DNA from 4 places in the Brevibacillus sp. NRS-1366 genome. Region 2 is predicted to be linked to each of the others. Evidence: riboswitches for the same ligand, from Rfam matches in the RefSeq annotation. Region 2 holds a riboswitch; each other region holds the start of a gene.
The links. A riboswitch is a leader RNA that binds a small molecule or an ion and turns the genes downstream of it on or off. The one in region 2 is predicted to bind S-adenosylmethionine.
Positions count from the first base shown of each region.

Region 1: it holds a riboswitch for S-adenosylmethionine, as region 2 does, so the genes downstream of both, ACIFQN_RS29585 (pyridoxal phosphate-dependent aminotransferase) here and metK (methionine adenosyltransferase) in region 2, are expected to answer to the same signal.
Region 3: it holds a riboswitch for S-adenosylmethionine, as region 2 does, so the genes downstream of both, ACIFQN_RS15885 (sugar ABC transporter substrate-binding protein) here and metK (methionine adenosyltransferase) in region 2, are expected to answer to the same signal.
Region 4: it holds a riboswitch for S-adenosylmethionine, as region 2 does, so the genes downstream of both, mtnK (S-methyl-5-thioribose kinase) here and metK (methionine adenosyltransferase) in region 2, are expected to answer to the same signal.

Region 1 is NZ_JBITPN010000051.1:79,172-84,924, forward strand. It holds gene ACIFQN_RS29575 (PLP-dependent aminotransferase family protein) at 1-1,052, opposite strand, end outside; gene ACIFQN_RS29580 (hypothetical protein) at 1,260-1,730, opposite strand; gene ACIFQN_RS29585 (pyridoxal phosphate-dependent aminotransferase) at 2,444-3,625, opposite strand; SAM riboswitch class I at 3,725-3,851, opposite strand; gene ACIFQN_RS29590 (MFS transporter) at 3,973-5,382, opposite strand; gene dmpG (4-hydroxy-2-oxovalerate aldolase) at 5,379-5,753, opposite strand, start outside.
Region 2 is NZ_JBITPN010000063.1:6,939-12,691, reverse strand. It holds gene ACIFQN_RS34170 (response regulator) at 1-363, opposite strand, end outside; gene ACIFQN_RS34165 (sensor histidine kinase) at 396-1,538, opposite strand; gene ACIFQN_RS34160 (polysaccharide deacetylase family protein) at 1,535-2,551, opposite strand; gene metK (methionine adenosyltransferase) at 2,701-3,912, opposite strand; SAM riboswitch class I at 4,048-4,148, opposite strand; gene ACIFQN_RS34150 (S8 family peptidase) at 4,249-5,753, opposite strand, start outside.
Region 3 is NZ_JBITPN010000021.1:347,204-352,956, forward strand. It holds gene map (type I methionyl aminopeptidase) at 1-382, opposite strand, end outside; gene ACIFQN_RS15875 (ABC transporter permease) at 626-1,624, opposite strand; gene ACIFQN_RS15880 (sugar ABC transporter ATP-binding protein) at 1,626-3,116, opposite strand; gene ACIFQN_RS15885 (sugar ABC transporter substrate-binding protein) at 3,193-4,206, opposite strand; SAM riboswitch class I at 4,323-4,448, opposite strand; gene ACIFQN_RS15890 (ATP-binding protein) at 4,655-5,753, shown strand, end outside.
Region 4 is NZ_JBITPN010000021.1:101,830-107,582, forward strand. It holds gene ACIFQN_RS14725 (GNAT family N-acetyltransferase) at 1-135, opposite strand, end outside; gene ACIFQN_RS14730 (DUF3888 domain-containing protein) at 447-1,154, opposite strand; gene mtnA (S-methyl-5-thioribose-1-phosphate isomerase) at 1,548-2,588, opposite strand; gene mtnK (S-methyl-5-thioribose kinase) at 2,585-3,814, opposite strand; SAM riboswitch class I at 3,964-4,109, opposite strand; gene ACIFQN_RS14745 (anti-sigma factor) at 4,202-5,395, opposite strand; gene ACIFQN_RS14750 (sigma-70 family RNA polymerase sigma factor) at 5,385-5,753, opposite strand, start outside.

The DNA of each region.
Region 1 (5,753 bases), on a different contig from region 2:
GCGACGCCTTCCTTCACAGAAGCAGCGAGCAGCTTCTCCGCATCCACGTGCTCAGGCAGATTTACCCAGAGGAACATGCCTCCGCGCGGTTTTTCCCACTTCACTCCACTCCAGTTTTGGGCGATCATCAGTTCATTCATCCATTCCATGCGCTCTTTATAGGACGCACGGATTTTATCAATATGGCTTTCTAGATCAAAATTCGCCAGCAACTGCTGCAATGCGATCTGGTCGATTGTGCTCGATTGCAAATCGACAGCTTGCTTTGCCTTCACCATCATCTGAATCACACGCTTGTCGCCAATCGCCCATCCTGTACGCAAGCCAGGGGCGACGATTTTGGAGAACGTACTGGTGTATACGACACAAGAATTTTCTGGATGTTCATCGAGAGAGAAGATCGAACGATACGGTGCTTCCCCATCAAACTGAATTTCTCCATATGGATCATCTTCCAGAATCAAGATGTTGTTTTCCTTACATTGACGCAAGAGGCCGAGACGGCGCTCCATACTCCATACCTTTCCTGTCGGATTTGCAAAGGTAGGAATGACGTAAGCCATTTTCGGGCGATACCGGGCAATTTTCTTTGCCAAATCGTCCAGATCCATTCCTTCAGCATCACCATCCACCGGAATGGCGCGAATCCCACGAAATTGGAACAATTGGACCGCAGCCAGATACGTAGGATTTTCTACCAGCACGACGTCGCCTTCATCCAAATAGACACGGCAGAGCAAGTCGACGGCCTGCTGGGAGCCGGTAGTCAGCAGCATATTCTCCACGCCAACATTCATGTGCTTCTGCTTCATTCGAGATGCAACCCACTCACGAAGCGGTAGATACCCATCAGTCAAACCATATTGTAGGGCTTTTGCCCCTTGATCAAATGCACGGTTGAAAGCTTCACGCATTTCAGCGATTGGAAAAGAATCCTCAGCCGGCAATCCTCCAGCGAGCGAGAGCACTTGATTGCCTTGGGTCAGCTTCAAGATTTCCCGGACAGCCGAGGAGGATAGTGCTTCTACCGATTTTGAAAATGAGTACTCCATATTCCGTTCCCCCTTGATTTTGCTTATACCTGTTTTATCACTGTCGATAAACATTGTCCAATCCCTGCTGGCTATGGGGAAATAGGTTTTGACTATGTCGAGCGATTGTTCGTTCGTCTCTGATAGATCGCTCGCCTACTCTGAACAACTACGCAAAAAACCCCCTCTCCACGATGGGAAGGGGGTGTATGTATCTACTGGGTGAAGCTACGCGATACGGAATACGCGCGCTTTTTCTTCTTGTGGCAGGAAGGAGAGATCTACGTGTTTTTTTGCTTCCTCTACGCCGATGTCCTCGGCCAACAGCAATGCTTCTTCCTGGAATGTAGGTGTACAGCTTCCTTCGTTTAATTCACAAAGGCGCTTTAGTCGCTTCAGACGATCTGCTGTTTTTTCTGCTCGCATACAGTCGTTGCTGAGCTCACATACATTTACATGACGTGCATCGGCAACCATGCTCACATCGTTTACGTGAACAATCAGTCGCTTCCCTTCCTCAGTCACAAAACCAATCGAGCAAAAATGCGCACCTGACATTTCCAAGCGAGTGAGGACGGCATTTGTAAAAACTTCACCCGTACGCAGACGAACCTGGCCTGCTTCAATGGCTCCGCCTACCTTACGCTCGTTGGCGATCACCGTATACATATCCGTGTAACCGTTAATCTGATAGCGCATGTTACCCTCCTGCTTTTCATGAATGACGAGTCAACGTTGAGACTAATTATCATTAACAACACCATCGTATAATGAAAATCATTATCTGTCAATAATGAGAATGATTTTTAATGAGAATGATTAGAAAAACGCGGGAAGTGCGTCCACGTCCTTTGGCTACGTGGTCAGTGAGGCTATTGTGGAGGAGAGGAAAAGGGAGAAAATGCTCCAGCTTCCCCAGTCCCTTGCTGAGGGGTCATCCCTGCACGGTTCCATGAAAAAAGCGAAACCGCGTCCAAAGTAGCCGATTCATGACCCTTCTCAAAGGTGGACGCTTAAGACCGTGTTTCCCTTTTTTCATTCCACCTCGGCTGGGCCCCAAAGAGCTTCGCTTTTTTCTCCCTTTTCCTCGGCCAGCCTTGAGTCTTCCCTACTTCCTTCTTCTGGGCTTTCCATTGGGGTTCTTTGAGAAACTTTCAACATAAAACGTTGGTCAAATGAACAAAAAACGGAGCGGACAGTCTACACTTCCTTGTAGGACAGAGACCAGGCCCCGCCGGACGCAAGCGATAGCTTGTGTTCGGCGGGTGGAGACCGGAGCGCTGAATGGAAATAGGCTTCTCCCACTACAGCCCCTTTCCAGACACTCTTAGGAGGGCTATAAATTCCTATCTGTACCAAAAAGACCACAGCTGCTGTTTACCAGCATATGTGGTCTGATCCATTGGAAACACCTATTTTCCTTTGTTGAACAAGCCCAATTCCTCGATTCGCTTCACGGCCTCTGCCAATCGCTGCTCATCGGATAAGAGTGCTGCCCGGACGTAGCCTTCTCCTGTCGGACCAAAGCCATTACCGGGCGCTACAACTACATGCGCTTTTTCCAGTAACAAATCTGAAAACTCGACCGAAGAAAAACCACTTGGAATAGGAAGCCATGCGAAAAACGAACCTTGCGATGGCTGTGCTTGCCAGCCAATGCGGTGTAAATTCGAGTACAAGGCATTGCGGCGACCTTCGTATACAGCAACCAGGTCACGGACGCACTGCTGAGAGCCTGTCATCGCACGAGCCGCAGCCATCTGGACCGCCCCGAACAGACTGACGAAATAGTGGTCTTGAATCAGATTAATCAGACGAACCAACTCACGATTGCCAACCATTGCACCTACACGCCAGCCGGCCATGTTATACGTTTTAGACAGGGTGTAAAATTCCACGCCTACTTCCTTTGCACCTGGCACTTGCATAAAGCTGACAGGTTTTTGTCCGTCGTAGCTAATCGCGCCATAAGCGAAGTCATGGCAAACCACGATCTCATTTTTACGGGCAAAACGAACCGTCTCTTCATAAAATTCAAACGGTGCATTGACCGCAGTCGGGTTGTTCGGGTAGTTCAAGAACATCAGCTTGGCCCGCTCCAAATCCGCCTGGGAGATTTGGCTGTAATCCGGGAGAAACTGATTTTCCGACTTGAGTGGCATCATCACCATCCGACCGTCTACAACCGCTACGCCTGACCAGTAATCAGGATAGCCTGGATCTGGAACCAAGGCTACGTCCCCTTTGTTCATCAGCACCTGGCAAATTTCCACGAGACCGGTTTTGCTGCCAAACAGAATAGCCACTTCTTCTTCGGGATCGAGATCTACATCGAATTCTTGTTTGTACCAGTGTGCCACTGCCTGCTTTAGTTCCAGTCGTCCTGAAAAAGGCGGGTATTTGTGATGAAGAGGCTGCGCCGCTTGGGCTTGTAATTCTTCGATAATATGCTGTGGTGTGGGCAAATCAGGGTTGCCTTGGCCCAGATTGATCACATCATGACCTGCCGCGATCACTTTGTTTACTTTTGCCACCAGTGTAGCGAAAAACTGGGTCGGTAACCGATCAATCATGTCGGAGGGGTGAATGCGCATCTTTCTTCATTTCCTTTCTGTCGGGTCCTGCTTTTTTATCAATGTACTGCAAAAACCCCTCTTTCTTTACAGAAAAAGGGGTAGATCAGCTTCGTCACGTCCTTATCTGCCAGGAATGTATCCTGCTGGAATTGGCACAGCATCTGTATCCACCAGGCATAACTGTATGGATCAGATCCGCTGCCGGGTTTCATAGGGCCAGTCCCTCCACCTCTCTACATAAGTAAAGCACACGGAATATAATGTTTTTTAGCAATTTTATCTTACTTGAGAGGGGTTTGCGTGTCAAGTTGCGCGGATATCATTTGGCAAAAAATGGGTTGCATCCTTCAAATGATCGGAATTTATTAAGTAAGTTTCCTGGAACAACCAACGATCAGGAGCCCGGCGCTTATACCTGCCGTCACGACGGCAATAAAATGCAAACCTGAAGTCGTCACCGTGCCGTCGAAAATAAGCCCGAGCAAACTGATGGAAAAAATGGTGCCTATTGAACGGAACGTCTGAAACAAGCCAGAAGCGACGCCCGTTTCCTCCGCTTTCGTATGGCTGTACAGTGCCGTGAAAAGCCCCATGTTGTACATTCCATTGGGAATCCCAATGACTGCTACAACGAGCAGAATGATCGCAACAGGCGTATTTGGTCCAATCGCAAGCAGGAGGAGCGTACCGATCACGAGCACAATACCGCCGATAATGATGGGCTGTCGGTAACTTGAACTGCGAATCATTCGGACAGCGAGAGGCGTCGTCAATACGCCGATCCCCGCGAAAGGAAGCATTAATAATCCGGCCGTCTGCGCTTCATATCCTCTAACTTGACCTAGCCACATGGGCAAACCGAAGAAGAGCGAATAGAAGACGAAGTTCATGCCGGCATACTGAACAAATACGGAAGCAAGCCGAATATTCGAGGTTAGCATTCTTATGTCCAGAAACGGCTTGTCTGTGCGCAGCTCCCGCAGAATCAGGAAAGCCGCAGCGATCAGAACGACGATCAGCAACCACCACTGCGTTCCTTTGCCCAGCGAGAAAAGGAAAAAAATCAAGCTTGTGAACATGGCGCTGAACAAGATAATTCCAGGCAAATCCAGCAAGTGAAATACGCTTCCACGTTCTGCTGAGGATGGATTCTTCCTGTCCGCGGGAATCCATCTGAAAGCCAGAATGAGCACGACTAGCGCAATCGGTATGTTAATCCAGAAGATAGACTGCCATCCCGCATTCGTAACGAGCAGGCCGCCCAGCGTAGGTCCGAATGCAGCCATTACGTTTGCCGTGATGGACAGTAACCCAAGCGCCGAAGCCGAGCTTTTGCCGTCATCGCCGTCTACCGTCCCGGAAATGGAGCGAATGATCGACAGACCTGCCGGAAAAGCACTTGTGGTTCCAAATGCTTGCAAGACCCTTAAGACCAGCAGCCAACCGAATGACGGCGCCCAAATGGAGAGGAGGCTGCTGGCGATAACCAGAGTCATTCCGATACAGAACACGCGGCGAGGTCCGAATAGGTCCGCAATCTTGCCCATCAGCGGCTGGCCTACCGTCGCCGCCAAGTAGAAGCTCGAAATCAGCCAGGTTACAGTTGTTATGCCAATTCCGAAATCGGACCCGATTTCCAGCAGCGCGACGGCGATCATGGATGAATTCAGCGGGTTGAGCAGAACACCGAGCGCAACGACCCACGTAATCCGTTTCATCAATTGCTGCCGGTCTGACCCATTCGCAAAAGCCGTCATGCCGCTTGCAGATGTCATCGCTTATTCGCCATTTCTGCCGCAACATCCACGATCATATCTTCTTGTCCACCGACTACTTTTCGTTTCCCGAGTTGAATAAGGATGTCGCGGGAGTCCACGCCAAATTGTTGGGCGGCCCGCTTGGAATGTAGCAGAAAACTGGAATAGACACCGGCATACCCTAATGCCAAGCTATCCCTATTGATTTCCTGAGGAGCCTGAAGAATAGGAGCGACTACATCTTCTGCCAAATCCATCATTTTATAGAGGTCGATCCCTGTCGAAATGCCTAGTCGATCAAGTACTGCAACCAGAACCTCGGTTTGCGTATTTCCGGCACCCGCGCCCAAGCAACGAACGCTTCCATCAATACGGGTAGCCCCCTGCTC
Region 2 (5,753 bases):
CACAGCATCAACCAGATCGCTCGTCCCCATCTCTTTGAGCAGGTAACCGGACGCTCCAGAGCGCAAGGTACGGTAGACGTAGCCTTCATCATCATGAATCGAGAGCATGATCACACGCGTAGTAGGGCTAACCGTAATCACATTTTCAGCAGCAGAAACGCCATTAATGTTTGGCATGTTGATATCCATCAAGAGCACATCCGGCTTGTGTTCCTCTGCTAAAAGAGCGGCCTCTCCTCCATCGGCACCTTCTCCGACGACCTTGAAATCCTCTTCCATTTCCAAGATGCGCTTTACGCCTTCCCGGAACAATTGATGGTCGTCTACAATTACGATACGGAGCTCTTGCTGTCTTTTATCCATGGTTCATCCCCCTGTACATATTCTGTAAGATTTCACAATTTCAGCGGTATTTGGAAAATGACCCTCGTTCCCTCGCCAGGAGCAGACTGTAAATCCACCAAGCCCTCCAATAACTGAACGCGCTCCTTCATGCCGAGTAATCCGAACGAATTGCCGTTTGCCATCCGTTTATCCAAATCAAAGCCAACACCATCATCTTTTACAACGAGGCTGAGGGATTCCTGCAAAAATTCCACCTTCACTTGAACAGCCTTTGCCTCGGCATGCTTTTCTACATTGTTCAGGCACTCCTGAACCAACCGAAAAATCGCAGCCTTCACTGAACTGCGCAAAGGAGGCTCTATTCCAAATATTACTAAATCAATGGAAGAAGCGATACGTTCTTCGCAGGTTCGAATATACTTTTGCAAGGTAGGCACTAACCCTAGATCATCCAGAGCCATTGGACGCAAATCAAAAATAATCCGTCTGACGTCAGCCAAACTCATCCGGACCATTTCTTTCAACTCATGGAGCTCCATCTGCGCCTCTAAAATACGCTCATTTTTCAGCATTTTTTCCACAATCTCCGAGCGCAGCACGACGTTGGCCATAGATTGTGCCGGGCCGTCGTGGATTTCTCGCGCTACTCGCTTGCGCTCTTCCTCCTGCGCCTGGATGATTTTCAGCCCCATCAGTTGGTGCTGTTTTGCCGACTCCAATGCCTCTCCGATTTTACTCAAATCGCCAGTCAAATAGCCGAGCACCACACCCATTTGCGAGACCAGCTTTTCAGCCCGGATAATGGTTTCTTCCAACGTCCGCAGTTGGCGCTCCAAATCGTTGCGTCTGCGTTTCAAGTTGTTTTCCCGCTCCCGGTAAATGGAGAGCTCCACTTGAATGCGACTCGCTTCTTCATAGGCGATCCGAATGTCTTCCTCGGTGTACATATGGAAATTACGACTCACCAAAACCAGCCTGTTGCGAGACTTTTGGTAGGCAAGCTCCAGGGCATCTACTTTTTGAATCACTTTGGAAATTTCCTGACGCAGCTCATGCAAATCGAACTTTAGCGAATTGCCTTGCTGTCTGGCGCTTTCCGCTATATCAAATATTTCGGTTTTACTCGTCTCAACAGTTTCAATCGTTCGCTTGATCACCCCATCGAGCACGCTGATGTCAATCGCTTTGTTCATGATTGCTCTCCTTCAAACTCATTTTTCGCTTTCGTGAACAGCTGATGGAGGTTCGTCTCATCCACATCTTGTAACCCTACGTCATTTCGAGGGATGGCAAACGGATTTGTACCGCGTTTGGCTAGCCCTGGTGTAGAGGTAAACACATACTCGTAACCGGCTTGCCTGGCAGTCTCTAATACAATGTGGTTCGTGTAGCCAAAAGGCAGGGAGAGTGCTTTTACTTCTTTGCCGATCCATGAACCAAGGCCTGCACGTGACATGCGGAAGTCTACAAACAGTCTGTCCCTGTACTCCTGTTCGCCTTCCAAACGGTTCAGATCCTTCAAATAGACAGGTGCCGTTTCTGGCCCCAGTTCTCCCCATTCATTTCGGGCTTCTTCCTCATGCAAGCTGTACGTATGGGAACCGATGTCAGCAAGCCCTGAGGCAAGCATCTCATTCACCTGTTGACGCGTCAGCGGTGTAGTCATATTCTCGCGTTTTCGCTGCTCTACATCTCGCAATCGACCTGCAATCGCAAAGTTGACAGAAGAATAACCGTATGCACGCAAGATCGGGAATGCTTTTGTGTAATAGCTCTCATATCCGTCATCAAATGTAATCAATACTGCATTCGCGGTCGATAAGGTACCCGTCTGCACAAATTGCAAAAACTCTGCAAGCGATATGGGATGTAAATCATTCTCATGCAAAAACGCCATGTGCCGTGCAAATAGTTCCGGCGATATGACGTACCTCTGACCAGACTCATCTGTCACATGATGATACGTTAATACAACGACCTGATTGTTGTACCACTTTTTCGGGCTTACCGTTGCATTTTGTGTTGCTGTGACGTTTGGCTCAGCATTTGCTGCCTCGCTTATGAAGTTAGACGTATCAACTTGGGGAAAAGGTTGCACTTTTTGCGCATTCTTTTTTACCAAACCCGATTCACCCAATAATCCAAGGGCCATGACAAAAAACAAACAGGTAACAAACACGATCAGGAAGAGCCTTCTTTTCTGCAAAAAACCCCTCCTCACTTCCCTTTTAGGAGATTCGACACATCCCTACAAATTCCTTTGTCCACTCTTCCCCAATAACTGGATAGCCAGGCAACAAACCGGCCACACAAAAAAGAGCCCAGTAACAGTACCAGGCTCTTTCTTTGCAGTTATTATTTTCCCAGTTGCGCTGCCTCTTGCTTCAGTACTTCTGCTTTGTCTGTTTGCTCCCATGGAACATTCAGGTCGTTACGTCCGAAGTGGCCATAAGCCGCTGTTTGTTTGTAGATTGGACGACGCAGGTCAAGCTGTTTAATGATACCAGCTGGACGCAGATCAAAGTGTTTACGAACCAGTTTCACGAGATCTTCTTCGGAAACAGTTCCTGTACCAAACGTATCTACAGCAATGGAAACAGGCTGTGCTACACCAATTGCGTAAGCTACTTGAACTTCGCACTTGTCTGCCAGACCTGCAGCCACGATGTTTTTCGCTACATAACGAGCTGCGTAAGCACCGGAGCGGTCTACCTTGGTTGGATCTTTACCAGAGAACGCGCCGCCGCCATGACGAGCATAACCGCCGTAGGTATCTACGATGATTTTGCGACCAGTCAAGCCAGCATCCCCTTGTGGTCCGCCAATTACGAAACGACCAGTTGGGTTGATAAAGTATTTGGTGTCTGCATCCAGGAGTTCTGCAGGAACAACTGGTTTGATTACATGCTCAACCAGGTCCTTTTTGATTTGCTCCAAAGTCGTTTCTGGAGCATGTTGGGTAGAAATAACAATCGTATCGATGCGAACAGGTTTGTCTCCGTCGTACTCAACGGTTACTTGCGTTTTTCCATCAGGACGCAGGTAAGCCAGCGTGCCGTTTTTGCGCACTTCAGTCAGGCGGCGAGCCAATTGGTGAGACATGCTGATTGGAAGTGGCATCAGCTCAGGTGTTTCGTTGCAAGCAAAGCCAAACATCAGACCTTGGTCACCAGCACCGATCGCTTCGATTTCAGCGTCAGACATTTTACCTTCGCGGGATTCCAGAGCTTGGTCAACACCAAGAGCAATGTCAGCAGATTGTTCGCCGATTGCCGTGATTACACCGCAAGTATCCGCGTCAAAACCAAACTTGGCACGATCATAGCCGATTTCACGGATTGTTTCACGAACGAGCTTTTGGATATCAACGTACGTGTTTGTGGTGATCTCACCCGCTACGAGCACCAAACCAGTGGTTACGGATGTTTCGCAAGCGACACGAGCGTTTGGATCTTTAGACAGAATCGCATCCAAGATGGAGTCGGAAACTTGGTCACAAATTTTATCCGGATGTCCTTCGGTTACGGATTCAGATGTAAACAGACGACGACCTTTTTGCAAAGCCATGAGAAAATTACCTCCTTTGACCTCATACAAATAGTGTGGTAGCCGAGACAGGATTTTATCGACGTAAACGCAAGAAAAAAAACCTTTTCCGTCTTCGTGGAGGAAAAGGTTTGCGCGCTTTATGCTTCCTTCATCCTCTTATCGGCCAGAACAGATGTCCGTTCTGCTGGTTAGCACCGCTCTAGTCGGTTGCCGGGCTTCATCGGGCCAGTCCCTCCGCCTGCTCTGGATAAGAGTATCCATTACGGTTTATAGAATAATTGTTTTTCTCTGCGGTGTCAATAGACACATTTAGCGAAGCGCGTATTTCCCGCGTACTTGACGTGGGAAAAGCCGTTATAATTTATACGCTTTTGAAATCAAGACCACTACCTCTGCCCGCGTAGCAATCCCCTGCGGTTTGAAAGTCGCTCCATATCCATTCAACCAATTCCGCGCCGTCAGTGCTTCGATAGAGGAAGAAGCCCAGTGGCTGGCCGGCACATCGCGATAGGAGGACGTGCTTCGATTATACAACAGAACCTTTTGTGCACGGGCGATCATAGCCGCCATCTCCGCACGGGAAATCGCCTGATCAGGCTTCATCTGCATGTTTGGATAGCCCTTCAAGATGCCTTTCTGATAAGCGATTCCCAAATTGTTGTACGCCCAATGTTTGGTCGACATATCCCGAAAGACGGCCTTGCCTGTATAGGAGCTCCCTACAGACTCGCCGCTCGCCCTCATCGCCTGAATCAGCATAGTGGCAAACTGCGCCCGAGTCACAGCCTGATTCGGCTTGAAGGTCGCATCGTCAAACCCTTTGACAATCCCTCTGGCGCTCAGCCTAACGATCTCGGAGCGCGCCCAGTGGTCCGAAATATCGCGATATCCAGCCAGCAGTGGCTGCTGATTCACAGTCAAGCGATACAGATCATACTTGAAAGAGATTCCGCTGTTCAAACGGATATAATACTTACCCGGCTGCAAACGCAATCCCATGATTTCTCTGCCCTGATCCGATAGCTCAGCCACTTCATTCGTGGTAGCCATCGCATAATCGAGATTTCGTTCACTGTAGAGAGCCAGTCTCATCCCATTGGTGACCGGAATAAACGGGGCACGAATACTCACGTACGATTCTGTCTTGACCGTAAATTGGAACCAGTCAGAATCAGACGCCGTGGGGAAATTTCCTGTCATCAAGGTTCCGCCGCTTAATGGAGACGCCTGGTGGTAGGTGTCATTCGGTTCATTCGGATCTTTTTTTATTGGAGTAAAGCCTAAGTCCAGACGGTATTCCCCATTTACAGCATTGTGCTCATATTCACTCACACGGATAAGATATTTACCCGGAGATACTTCTTTTCTCATTTCGACAGCTGGATTGTCACGGTCGCCGCTATAATAGGCTGGGTCCCAAACTGTATTTTTCCCATCTTGCTTGCCAACGGTCAAGACAACATCCATCCGCTTGTTGTCAGGGGTGACTGCGACGTTCATTTGACCATATTCGCGAACGTAATAAGAGAACCAGTCCTGATCTCCCTCAAAATGAAAATTGCCTGTGGCGCTGATCTGATTCCCAACGAGCGGCCTGGCTGTGCTCACTGTATCATTCGGTTCATTTCGATCCGGGTTGATGCTGAATCTGCTGGTCAGCACGTACGTAAAGGAATTGACCCCGGCATTTCGCATGAGTCGAATATTCATCGTTCCAGCCTTGGCAGGGATTGTGACTGTATCCCCATTTCCGATGTACTGCGTGACGGGTGTCCGATTGTCTGAATAAAAAGTAGCTGCCATCGCTGAAGAAACCCCTGAAGTAACCGTAGCCGTAAAGCTTACTTTTCCATCATAAG
Region 3 (5,753 bases), on a different contig from region 2:
AGTCCTGTGCACACTTGCATAGCGATTCCTTCATGGCGTCACCAGATCCGACCACAATAGAGGCTCCTGTATCTGCGTAATATCCGTCCAGCTCAGCGGAAACATCGATATTGATGACATCTCCCTCTTGGAGGACGGTACGGTCGGGAATCCCATGCGCCACTACATGATTGATACTAATACATGTGTATCCCGGAAAATTGTACTCCAGCTTCGGTGCTGATTTGGCTCCATGTCTCGCCAATATCTCCTGCCCGATCTGATCTAGTTCTTTTGTTGTCACGCCGCTTCGGACTGCCTTTATCATCGCTTCTCTCGCTTCGGCCACAATCTTGCCAATACGTTTTAAGCAGATGATGTCTTGCTCATTTTGGATGGACATGTACTTTCCCCCTACTCATTGGATAGCTCCAATTATTCTTTCCTTATCATCGCCACTCTCGATCATATTCATGACGTTGTGAATATGATTATACCTTTTTTATCCATTACGAGAAGGTAAGCGAGAAAGCAAGCCCCCAAGCCTGTGACAAAGAACCCCAGCTATGATCACTGTGGTTCTGTCTTCTCAATCGCCTAGCGATGCTTTGACGGTCTGCTTTTACCTGCTTTTGGTTAACGCCTGCTACGCTTTTCTCTTCCGGCGCAGCTGATAATACGTAACGGCCAGTGCGAGTGCCAGGACTGTCCCTTTAATAATATCGTAGGCGTAATACGGGAGATTGAGCATGGTCATTCCGTTGAGCAAAACACCGATCAAAATCGCTCCGACAAAGGTACCAAAAACGTTTGGCTTACCCGCACCAAATACGGAGAAGCCCACAAATGCAGCAGCAACGGCGTCCATGAGCATCGAGCCGCCACTGCTTACTTGTCCGGTTCCGATGCGCGCTGCGAGGAGCATTCCGCCCAGCCCGGCGAACAGTGCCGACAATACATAGGCCAGCGTCCGATAGCGATTGACCGGAATACCCGACAACCGGGCAGCCTCCAGATTACCACCCGTCATGTACAGCATTCGCCCTTGTCTCGTATAGGTCAGATAAACATGGGTGATCGCGACAAGCAGAAAGGTTAAAATCACCGGAACAGGCACAGAGAGAATTTCCCCTTGGCCCAGCCAAAGAAACCACGACTGGAATTTGCCTGGTGCGGTTGTTCCGTTAGCCATTGGCATGTTGGCATAAATCGAATACCCTTTGGAATAAGTCATATGAATTCCGTTGACGATATAAAGCATGGCGAGTGTTGCCAATAGATCAGGAATGCGAATCTTTACAACGAGCAAAGCATTGACTAGACCAACCAGCAGGCTCAGTGCAATCGGGATGACAAAGGTCGCAACAAGGCCCTGCTCATACCACACCATCATCGAAGCAGAGACTACAGTCGTGAGGGAAACAGTCGATCCGACAGAGAGATCAAATCCCCCTACAATTAGCGAAAACGTAACCCCGATTGCCACAAACGTCACAATCGAAATCGACCTCAAAATATCGGTAATGTTGTCGTACGTAAAGAAATACGGATTGGTAAGACTAAACACCAGCATGACGATGACGATAACGGCAACTGTACCGTATTTATAAACAAAATCAAACAGGCTAAATTTTTTTCCTTCCACGTTACTCACCCCCACTTGCATAATACATGATCAGCTCTTGGGTCGCTTGCCCCTGACTCAGCTCTTTGACGATTCTCCCTTCAAACATGACGAGAATGCGATCAGCGATTCCGATCACTTCCTGAAACTCGCAAGAAAAATAGAGAATGCCCTTTTTCTGCTCTGCCAGATTGCCGATCAGACGATAAATATCACTTTTGGCACCAATATCGACGCCTTTGGTCGGCTCGTCAAACATAAAAATGCTCGAATCGGTGTTGAGCCATTTCCCGATTGCAACCTTTTGCTGGTTCCCACCGCTGAGAAACCCGACCAACTGACCGATATCTGCCGTTTTCACACCCAGCTTTTTCACCAAATCCTTCGCCTGTCTGGATTCGATGCCTTTACGAATAAAACCGAGTGGCGACCAGTTAGCGAGAGTGGCGACCGACAAGTTGTTTTTGACGGATTCTTCTACAAAAACGCCTTCCTTTCGCCTCTCCTCCGGTACGAGCACCATTCCTGCGTCGACTGCATCTTTTGGCGAGCTCAATCGCACAGGCTTTCCTTTTAACCGAATCTCGCCGGACTCTTTCGGATCTGCTCCAAACAGCAACCGGGCCAGCTCGGTTTTTCCGGCTCCCACCAGTCCAACCACACCGACAATCTCACCTTCGCGCACCTCTAAATCTGCACCGCGAACTTTGCCGCCAGCGACGCCTTGAACTTCCAGAATCGATTCCCCGATCGGGACCTCGACCTTCGGGAACTCCTCTGCAAAGCTTTTGCCCAGCATATGCGAGATGACCTCATCCATATTGCTAGCGGCCGTCTCTGTCGTGATGACTCTCTGCCCGTCTCTCATGATGGTGATCCGGTCACAGATTTCAAAGATCTCCGGCAGCCGGTGAGAGATATAAATAATCCCTACTCCTGTACTTTTTAGCTGCGCAATGATTTGAAACAGTCGCTCGCTTTCCTTGGTGCTGAGCGGAGCTGTCGGCTCGTCGAAAATGACGTATTTCGCTTTTTGGACAGTTGCCCGCGCGATCAAGATCAACTGTTTTTCCGATAACGTACATTGCTCCACAAGCATTTTCACAGGGATGGAAAACCCAAAGCCTTGCAAAATCTTTTCCGCTTCGGCGTACAGGCTATGCCAGTTTACGAATCCCTTTCTCTTAGACGAAACGAGCTGATCCAGCAAAATATTCTCCGCGACGCTTAAATACGGGATCAGGGCTGTATCGACCTCTTGATACACACATTGGATTCCCAGCGCTTTGGCATCCTGCGGTGATTGGATCGCCACCTCCCGGCCGTCTATAGAAATAGAGCCTCCGTCTGCTTGATACGCGCCTGTGAGGATTTTCATCAGCGTGCTTTTCCCGGCGCCATTTGCTCCGAGCAGCGCGTGAACCTCGCCAGCCTTTACTTCAAATTGAACGGATTGAAGAGCAGGAACCCCGGAAAAATGCTTCACGATCCCTTTCATTTGTAAGGTAGACAATCTTTACACCCCCCGAATATGGAAGATTCCCGTTGACTGATCAACGGGAATAACCAAACCAGACTTTTGCCGAAGCTTATTTGCCCCACTCGTTCACATACTCTGACAGATCGCCCATCGTTACTTTTTTATCCTTTGGCAAATCAGACTGCTTCACCAGCACAGGATTCAGCTTCACATTGTCAGGCACTTGCTCACCCTTGATTTTTTGGAACACAGTTTGCGCATGAATGCGTCCAATATTGGACGGGTCTACTGCTGCGGTCGCTGCCCAAGGTGAGTTTGCTTCCTGGATCAGTTGCAGGTCTTCATCGCTCAAATCAATCGCATATACTTTAATTTCAGTACGCCCTGCTTGTTGGATGGCGCGTGTCGCACCTTTAGCAAATTCGTCCCACGCAGCCCATACCGCTGTGATATCGCCTTTGTTCGGGTACTTTTTCAAAATCGCTTCCATCTGTGTTTGGGTGTCCAAAGCGGTGTTGTTGGTAGCTGAACCGAACGCAGCGATTTCTTTGATATCCGGATACTTTTTCAAGAAGGCATCGTACGTGACCTGACGTTTTTCCATTGGGGCAAATCCAGCTACCCAAATTTTCACGATGTTTCCTTTTCCATTGTTCTCAGCTGCCAGTTGCTCCAAGCTCAGCTCTGCCAGCTTGTTGTCATCCTGCTCGACTACGGGAACGCCCGGAATTTTGATGTCAGTGTCAAACAAGACGACTGGGATTTTCTTATCTACTGCTTTTTGCGTACCTTGCTGCAGCGCTTCTGCTGTACCGTGGTCGATCAGGATGCCGTCAAAATGCTGGTTAACCGCTGCATCCAGATTGGAAGCCATTTTAGACAGATCAGTATCGGCATTAAATACGGTCAATTGTCCGCCATTTTTCTCTACTTCTGTTTTTACACCGTTAATGTATTGTGCTGAGAACGTACCTACATTTTGACGCATGATCAGCGCGATTTTTTTCGCTTTGTCGCCGGATGCTCCACCCGCATCACCTGTAGCGCCGCCCCCACCGCACGCAGTCACTATGACCGATAATGCTAAAACAACAGACGTAACCAGACCAAATTTCTTTTTCATATAAGATGTACCCCCTTTTACTTTTTCCCGTATCCGACATCGAGCAGCCATGTTTTCAACAACCCAAAAAGCCTCTTTCTGCAGATGAAAGAGGCTTTAATCAACAAGATTCCCGCCTCTTATCTGTCAGGTACTTACCATCTACCTGTTGGAGTTAGCACCTTGGCGCGGGAGATCGTCGTCTCGCGTGCTAGGTTGCCGGGCTTCATAGGGCCATTCCCTCAGCCTTCTCTGGATAAGAGTAGTTATTATTTTCAAAACGTTTGTATTCGTATATACAGAATATAATTCTTGTATTACCCATCTGTCAACTGGGATTTTTCAAAAAATCATTACTCTCATTTTGCGTAAGAGGTCCACCTTACTTGAAAAGGAATTCTGTTGTGTCTTGTCGAAATATTGTGAAATGATGGTACATAACCTAAACAGTCTGGTATGGGGATGTCAAATGAGCCTATTAAAAGAAGTGATTCTGCAAATCTTCTTTGCCCTCACTCCGTTTGTCTTGTATAACATTTACTACCGCGACAAATTGAAAAATTACAGCCAATCTTTCATTCTCGTAACCAGTTCGTTCAGTTTGCTCCTCGCCATGACTTTTGCTTCCAGTGTGGTAGACGGTGTCATTTTTGATATTCGTTATGTCATTATGTTTTTTGGACTCGTTTACGGTGGTGTACAAACAGCGCTGCTTCTACTCGTTGAATTCGTCATCTACCGCTTATACCTCGGAGGCGAAGGAACACGGGTCGCCTTACTTATGCTCGTATGTACATTCACCCTCTGCCTGATCATTACTAAACCTTACAAAACCACCTATCGGAAATCCCTCTATACCTTCTTGGCTGGAATCCTCTTTTCCGTTGTGGCACTAGGCTTAACATTCATCTTTTTTCCTGCCTATGTCAAACAGCATCTTGCCTATCATCTGTTTGTTATTCCCATACAAAATTCAGTAGGAATTTGGCTGTTAATGTCGTTATTTAGCAAAGCGATTGCAGACAAAGAGCTATTCATCGAGCATGCGCAAAATGAAAAATTTCAAGCCATGAGCCACGTGGCTGCTTCACTCGCCCATGAAGTGAGAAACCCGCTGACTGCGGTCAAAGGCTTTTTGCGATTGATCCAGGAAAGTCCAGAGGAACACACCAAGACGGAACAATACATCAAGATTAGTCTCGACGAAATTCAGCGAACCGAATCCATCTTGACAGAATATCTCTCCATCTCCAAGCCACTCAAGGACCGCTCTGATCAAATCAATGTTTCTGAGCAGCTCCATGTCATTCAGGAAATCATGCTGCCTTTTGCCAATATGCATAATGTTGAGCTGGACGTGCAAATCTACGACACTCCCGTTATGATTTTTGCCAATCCAGACGAGATCAAGCAGGTTCTGGTAAACATTGTGAAAAACGCTATAGAAGCTTGCACAGATGTACCGAATGGACGAGTCATCCTTTCGATCCTGATGGAAAAAGGAAACGCCATTCTCATGATCAATGACAATGGCAATGGCATCGGTATGGACGAAAGCCAAATCAATT
Region 4 (5,753 bases), on a different contig from region 2:
TTTGGTGAAATCCAGCCACGGCAGCCACTCTCGCAAATAAGCCCGGTTGGTATCTGTCAGCCAAAACATCTCGGCAGCATCCGCAGGTTCTAACTGTTTGAGAAACGATTCATCTGTCATGTAAATCTGTCGCATCCCAAGCCCTCCTCTGTTCTCTACGTGGTCTCCAGCTGGAAAATTCCAGATAAATAACGGTTTACGCTGATTATGGTGCAAAGGCAGATGGTTTGGCAAGAAGCTCCTAAGAAAGTGCGGGATATTGCGCCCGCATCTTTGGCTGCGTGTTTGGTCGGGCTGGAGTGGAGAGGAGGAAAAAGGAGAAAACGCTCCAGATTCTTGGGTCACTAGCTTGGGGGTCATCCCTACCCAGCTCCATCGGCCTTCTCTTGGGAGCTTTCCACGAAGCTTTTTGGGAATTACGCAAAATATAACATTTGCAACTTGATTCACCTTACTTGTATTTTTGATAATTCTTCTTTGGTAATATCCCTATGTTCATAGCCGATCTGTTCTACCTCACCGCCACCTTTTATGCGAAAACGAATGGTTTCTTCACCATAGGGGGGATTGTGCGGACCTTCAAATGTCGTTACTTGAACCGTTACAAAAAAAATAAAATGGGTTTCGTCCTTTTCGATACTGAGGACCTTCTCAAATCCCCTATACCACAACTTCCCACTGCCATAATATTGACTAATTGCTTTACTGATAGGTTCTACCATCCGTTCGATAAAAGCTTGTTGTAGCAGGTCTTTCGGAACCGGAATTCTATTGATCGTCTTTTTCTGGACGCTAGCGACCTCCCAAGATTCGTTCACTTTCTTTAATGAGTAGAGAACATTTAAACCGTTCTTTTTTACGAAATGGACATACGCTTTGTCTCCTTTTATATAAAGTCTGGGCTCGAATATCCATTGCTGCTCCCGTCTTAATAGTTCAAAAAAGATTTTTGTCAGCGGCGTAATCTTATTTTTATTGATATTTTCAAGAACAAAATCATCGAGCACTTTTATTCCATATCCATTCAGATTCACATCAAAATATTCCTGAGTCGGTATTCCCTTATTGAAGTTTGGCAGTTTAGCGTTTGTTGACACAGGTACAGATCCAAGAAGAAATGTTAAACAACACAAAAGCAATAACAACTTTTTCACAGTATCACCTCATTGGTTAAATTCCACAAATGGAGGTGATTTTATCCTTTAATCTTCCTGAAGCTCCCAACAGAAGGCAGGAGGAAGAGCTAAAGCTGGCCGAGGAAAAAGGAGAAAAAAGCGAAGCTCTTTGGGGAACCGCCGAAGCGGAGTGGAAAAAGCGAAACACGATTGTAAGCGTCCACCTCTGAAATACACCTTGAATCGGCTGCTTTGGACGCGGTTTCGCTTTTGGAATGGAGCTGGACAGGGATGACCCCTAGCAGGGGCCCCAAGAAGCTGGAGCGTTTTCTCCTTTTTCCTCTCCTCCACCACAGCCACATTAACCACCTAGCCAAAAGACGAGAAAAACGCCCACCTGTACGACAAGGTGGACGTTTGCCTAAACTTGATTTACTTTTTGCTGTTACCAATGTCTTCTGGTTTAAAAATGCCTGTCTCTGTGACGATAGCCGTGATGTATTTGGCAGGAGTCACATCAAAAGCAGGATTGTACACTTTGATATCGTCTGGCGCTACTTGCTTGCCCAAGCCATGCGTAATTTCTTCGGCTGGCCGCTCTTCAATCGGAATATCGTCACCTGTTGGTGTTTCCAGATCGACGGAAGACAACGGAGCTGCGACATAAAAAGGAATGCCGTGTGCCTTGGCCAATACCGCCACGCCGTACGTTCCGATCTTGTTTGCGACGTCACCATTAGCAGCTACGCGGTCTGTTCCTACGATAACAGCCTCTACTTTGCCCTGGGACATGACCATCGCTGCCATGTTGTCGCAGATCAGTGTCACATCAATGCCAGCCTGCTGCAGCTCATAGGCTGTGAGGCGCGCGCCTTGCAAAACAGGGCGAGTTTCGTCGGCGTATACCTTCAGATTCCAGCCGCGTTCCTTTGCCAAATAAAAGGGCGCAGTCGCGGTTCCGTAAGCAGCAGTTGCAAGTGCACCCGGATTGCAGTGAGTGAGAATACCCATACCATCATGCAGCAGGGTCAACAGATGCTCACCGATTGTCCGACATACCTCTGCGTCCTCTGTTTGAATCGCCAGTGCTTCGTCCAGTACGGCAGCCTTTAGCTCGGCTACGGACAGATTCGTTTCTTTTTCTACACGAGCCTTTATCCGATCCAAGGCCCAGAACAAATTGACAGCAGTTGGCCGGGATGTACCCAAGTAATCCGCATGCTTGTTCAATTCGCTCCAAAATTGTTCATGAGAGTCTGCCTCGCTGCCGCGAATGCCAAGATAGAGTCCATAGGCTGCTGCCATCCCGATCGCTGGGGCACCGCGTACTTGCAAATGGCGGATCGAAGCCCACACTTCTTCGGATGTCGTCAAGTTCAAATAAATCGTTTCTACTGGCAGTCGCGTTTGGTCAAGCAGGACTAAGCAATCGTTCTCCCACTTGACCGGCGCAAATTGTGTACTCGTTGTCATACCTTTGCTGCCTCCTGATAATAGCGTGCGGTCACCGTACGGACAATGTCCGTAATGTCTGTTGATTCGTCTACGTTGCCGCGGCCGAGAATCAGCGCTTCACCAATGACCAGCGCCAAGCGTTCTGCTTCTGCGCGGGTTTTGTCGTCCGCGATGGTATTCAGATCAGCCACACCTGCAAGCCCAATCACACGGCGCAGGATTTTGCATCCGGCAAAGCCGGCAGTATCCTGGATTAATCGCTTCACATAGCTCTGCCACAGACCTTCCACATGAGCGCTGCGCTCTTTTGCCTGCTTGTGCCAAAGCTGAACAAACTGGGAGACGAATTCGTTCCAAACATCTTCGACCGTTTCCAATAAGTATTCGCGATACGCTTCCCGTTCTCCTTGGTCTTTTTGCAAACCGTGCTGACCAGCATAGTTGAGCAGCAGATTCGCTATAACCGCACCGATATCAAAACCAATCGGACCGTAATAGGCAAACTCAGGGTCGATGACTTTCATGCTCGTTTCGGTAATGAAAATACTTCCTGTATGCAGGTCACCATGCAAAAGCGCTTCAGCGCGTGTGAGGAAGTCGTATTTCAGCTTGGCGATCTCCAGCTTGAGCGGCTTGTTGTTCCAGATCGCTTCCACCTCTGGGCGAATCAATGGATTGAAATCGTTGGTAGGTGCATTTTCATATGGATCCGTAAAGACCAGATCTTCAGTAATTTTGCACAATTCGGGATTTAGGAATGTTCCGACAAGCGCTTTCTTGTCGTACGGATGTGTCCCCAAATCAGATGTGTAGAACAAGGTCTGCGCCATAAAACGGCCAATCTGCTTGGCAAAGAGCGGATAGCGATTGCCATGGGTCAGGCCTTTGCGCATGATGATATGGTCACCCACGTTTTCCATAACGGTCAGAGCGAGCTCAACATCAAAGTGATATACCTTTGGCACCAAATCCGGCACGTATTTGTGCTGAATCCGCAATGCTTCGCTCTCGATGCGCGCACGGTCTACGGTAAGCGGCCATGATTCCCCAACCACACGTGCAAAGGGGAGCGCCTGCTTCACAATGACGCTTTTTCCTGTAGCTGCTTCACGAATGTCAAACACCAAATTGAGGTTTCCATCACCGATTTCGTGGCTTGTAAGCTCTGCTCCCTCGGTAAACAGACCTGGCAAACCCTTTACGTACTCCACTGCCTCCTGCTCGGTCAACGCGCGATAAGCCATGCTTGACTTCTCCCCTCACTGTCATTTTGATCTATCTCTAGAGGACTGGATATCTTCCCCAGTCATACGGTTTCACTATGCAAAAAGACCTCTTTTCCCGAAGAAAAGAGGTCGCTGTCGTCACGTACAAAATAAACGTGCTCTTGTCCCCCTTATCTTCCAGACTACTTTTGTTTCTGCAGGAATTAGCACCGTGCACGTCGCTTGTCATTTCAGTCGCTGCTCGCGCCTGAAAAGCGTCATGTCGGTTGCCGGGTATCATCGGGCCAGTCCCTCCACCTTCTCTGGATAAGGTATCCATCGTATGCAGTTATGATTTAGTTTGAATCATACAGCCACGTTTCCCTGCTGTCAACACCCTTTTTCGGTTGCCTGCATCCATTTTTGTTACCAACTGTACATTGACCCAGAGGCAGCGGGACGGTCCCAATTCCACCAGTCCACTTTGCCTAGAAAGGCTGCTGTAATGGACTTTTCTTGTTGCAGCTTGAGCAGCTCCTTCGTCGGTCCCGTCAGGACTGCACCGTAAATGCGGACTCCTTTTTCCTGCATGTACTGGTACCGCTTGTCAATGTGGGGCTTGCCCCTGGAAACAAGGCTAAATCCAATGTCATTGGTCAGCCGCTCCTGTTCAGTGAGATACTTCATTTCGTTCAGATAAGCCGCTGCACGTCGGTCCCCTTCGCCATTTACTTGAATGGGGGCATTTCCGTAGTTTAGCTCGCGCTCCGCAAATCCCCAGACGTCGCCTGCTCCAAGCAGACGATTTCCTTCATCAGCATCTCTTTTTGTTACTTCCTGCCCCGTATCGACAGCGAACCAGACCGTATCATGTGTGTCGTAGCTGACATAGCGAGAAATGAGTTGATAGTACTCTTCGTAGGTCAGAAAATGGTCAAAGGAAACCGCCAACTGTGACACCGTACCTTCCGGCAGCTTTTGCATGGTCGTCCAGGCAGGCGTCCGCAAATGCTCCGTCTCATCCAGAGTCATCTTTTCCCCTGTCGGGTAGCGGAAAAAGAGCTTTTGCTCCCTGACCCCGTTTGTCCATTGGGGACTGGCACTGCTTTTCCACAAGATGTTGGTGCTCTCAAAAATTCCGGCATTGCTGACCTCACTCCCTACCTGTTCGCGCAATTCCATGGTGATCTTTCCGTAAAATAAACCGACCTGCGAGCCGCTGCTACCTACAGTGACACCCGGCTGTGTGAAGTTGACCATGTCCTTGGCGACCCGGAACAAATCGTCATGCATGAGTGAACCGAACCAGCCGTTCACCACAAAAAGCAAAACACCGGCGATGAACGTAAGCCCCATCGTGAATGCAGAATTGGACAGACGCATCTTCCATTTTCCCCGGCGAATGATGGCTCGCTGCTTTTCTTCCGTGAGTGCCGCAAGCTCTTGTTTGCCAGAGTCCTGTCCTTGCTCTTCCCCCAAAAGAAGCCGCTCCAGCCTTTGGGCATAATCTTCATCTCTGATTACTTCTTCCCCCAGTCGCTTTTCTTCCCCGTCTGTCATCTCTCCACGAAGGTATCTGAGCAGCTTTTGCTCCCGAATGTCATCGTCCTTATTCGTCATCTACTCCATCCCTCCACATCTTTCGCATCTTTTGTCGCCCTCGAAACAAGGAGCGCTTCACGTCAGCCAAGTCTATTTCCAATATTTCCGCGATTTCTGCATAGGAAAATGGCATCGCAGCGAGCAGGATCACCTGTTTCTGCTTTTCCGGAAGCTGCAAAAGGAGCTCATTCGCCCATTCCCACATTTCCTTGTTCACGACTGTTTCGGCAGGGTCATCCACCAGATGATCTTCTCTTTCCGCCAGATGCTCTACCAACTGCAAAGGTCGCCTCATCTGTTTGCGATGCCAATCCACAAAAGCGTGATAGGCAACCTTGAATAGCCATGGTCTGACTTTTTCCCCGCGGTAATCATC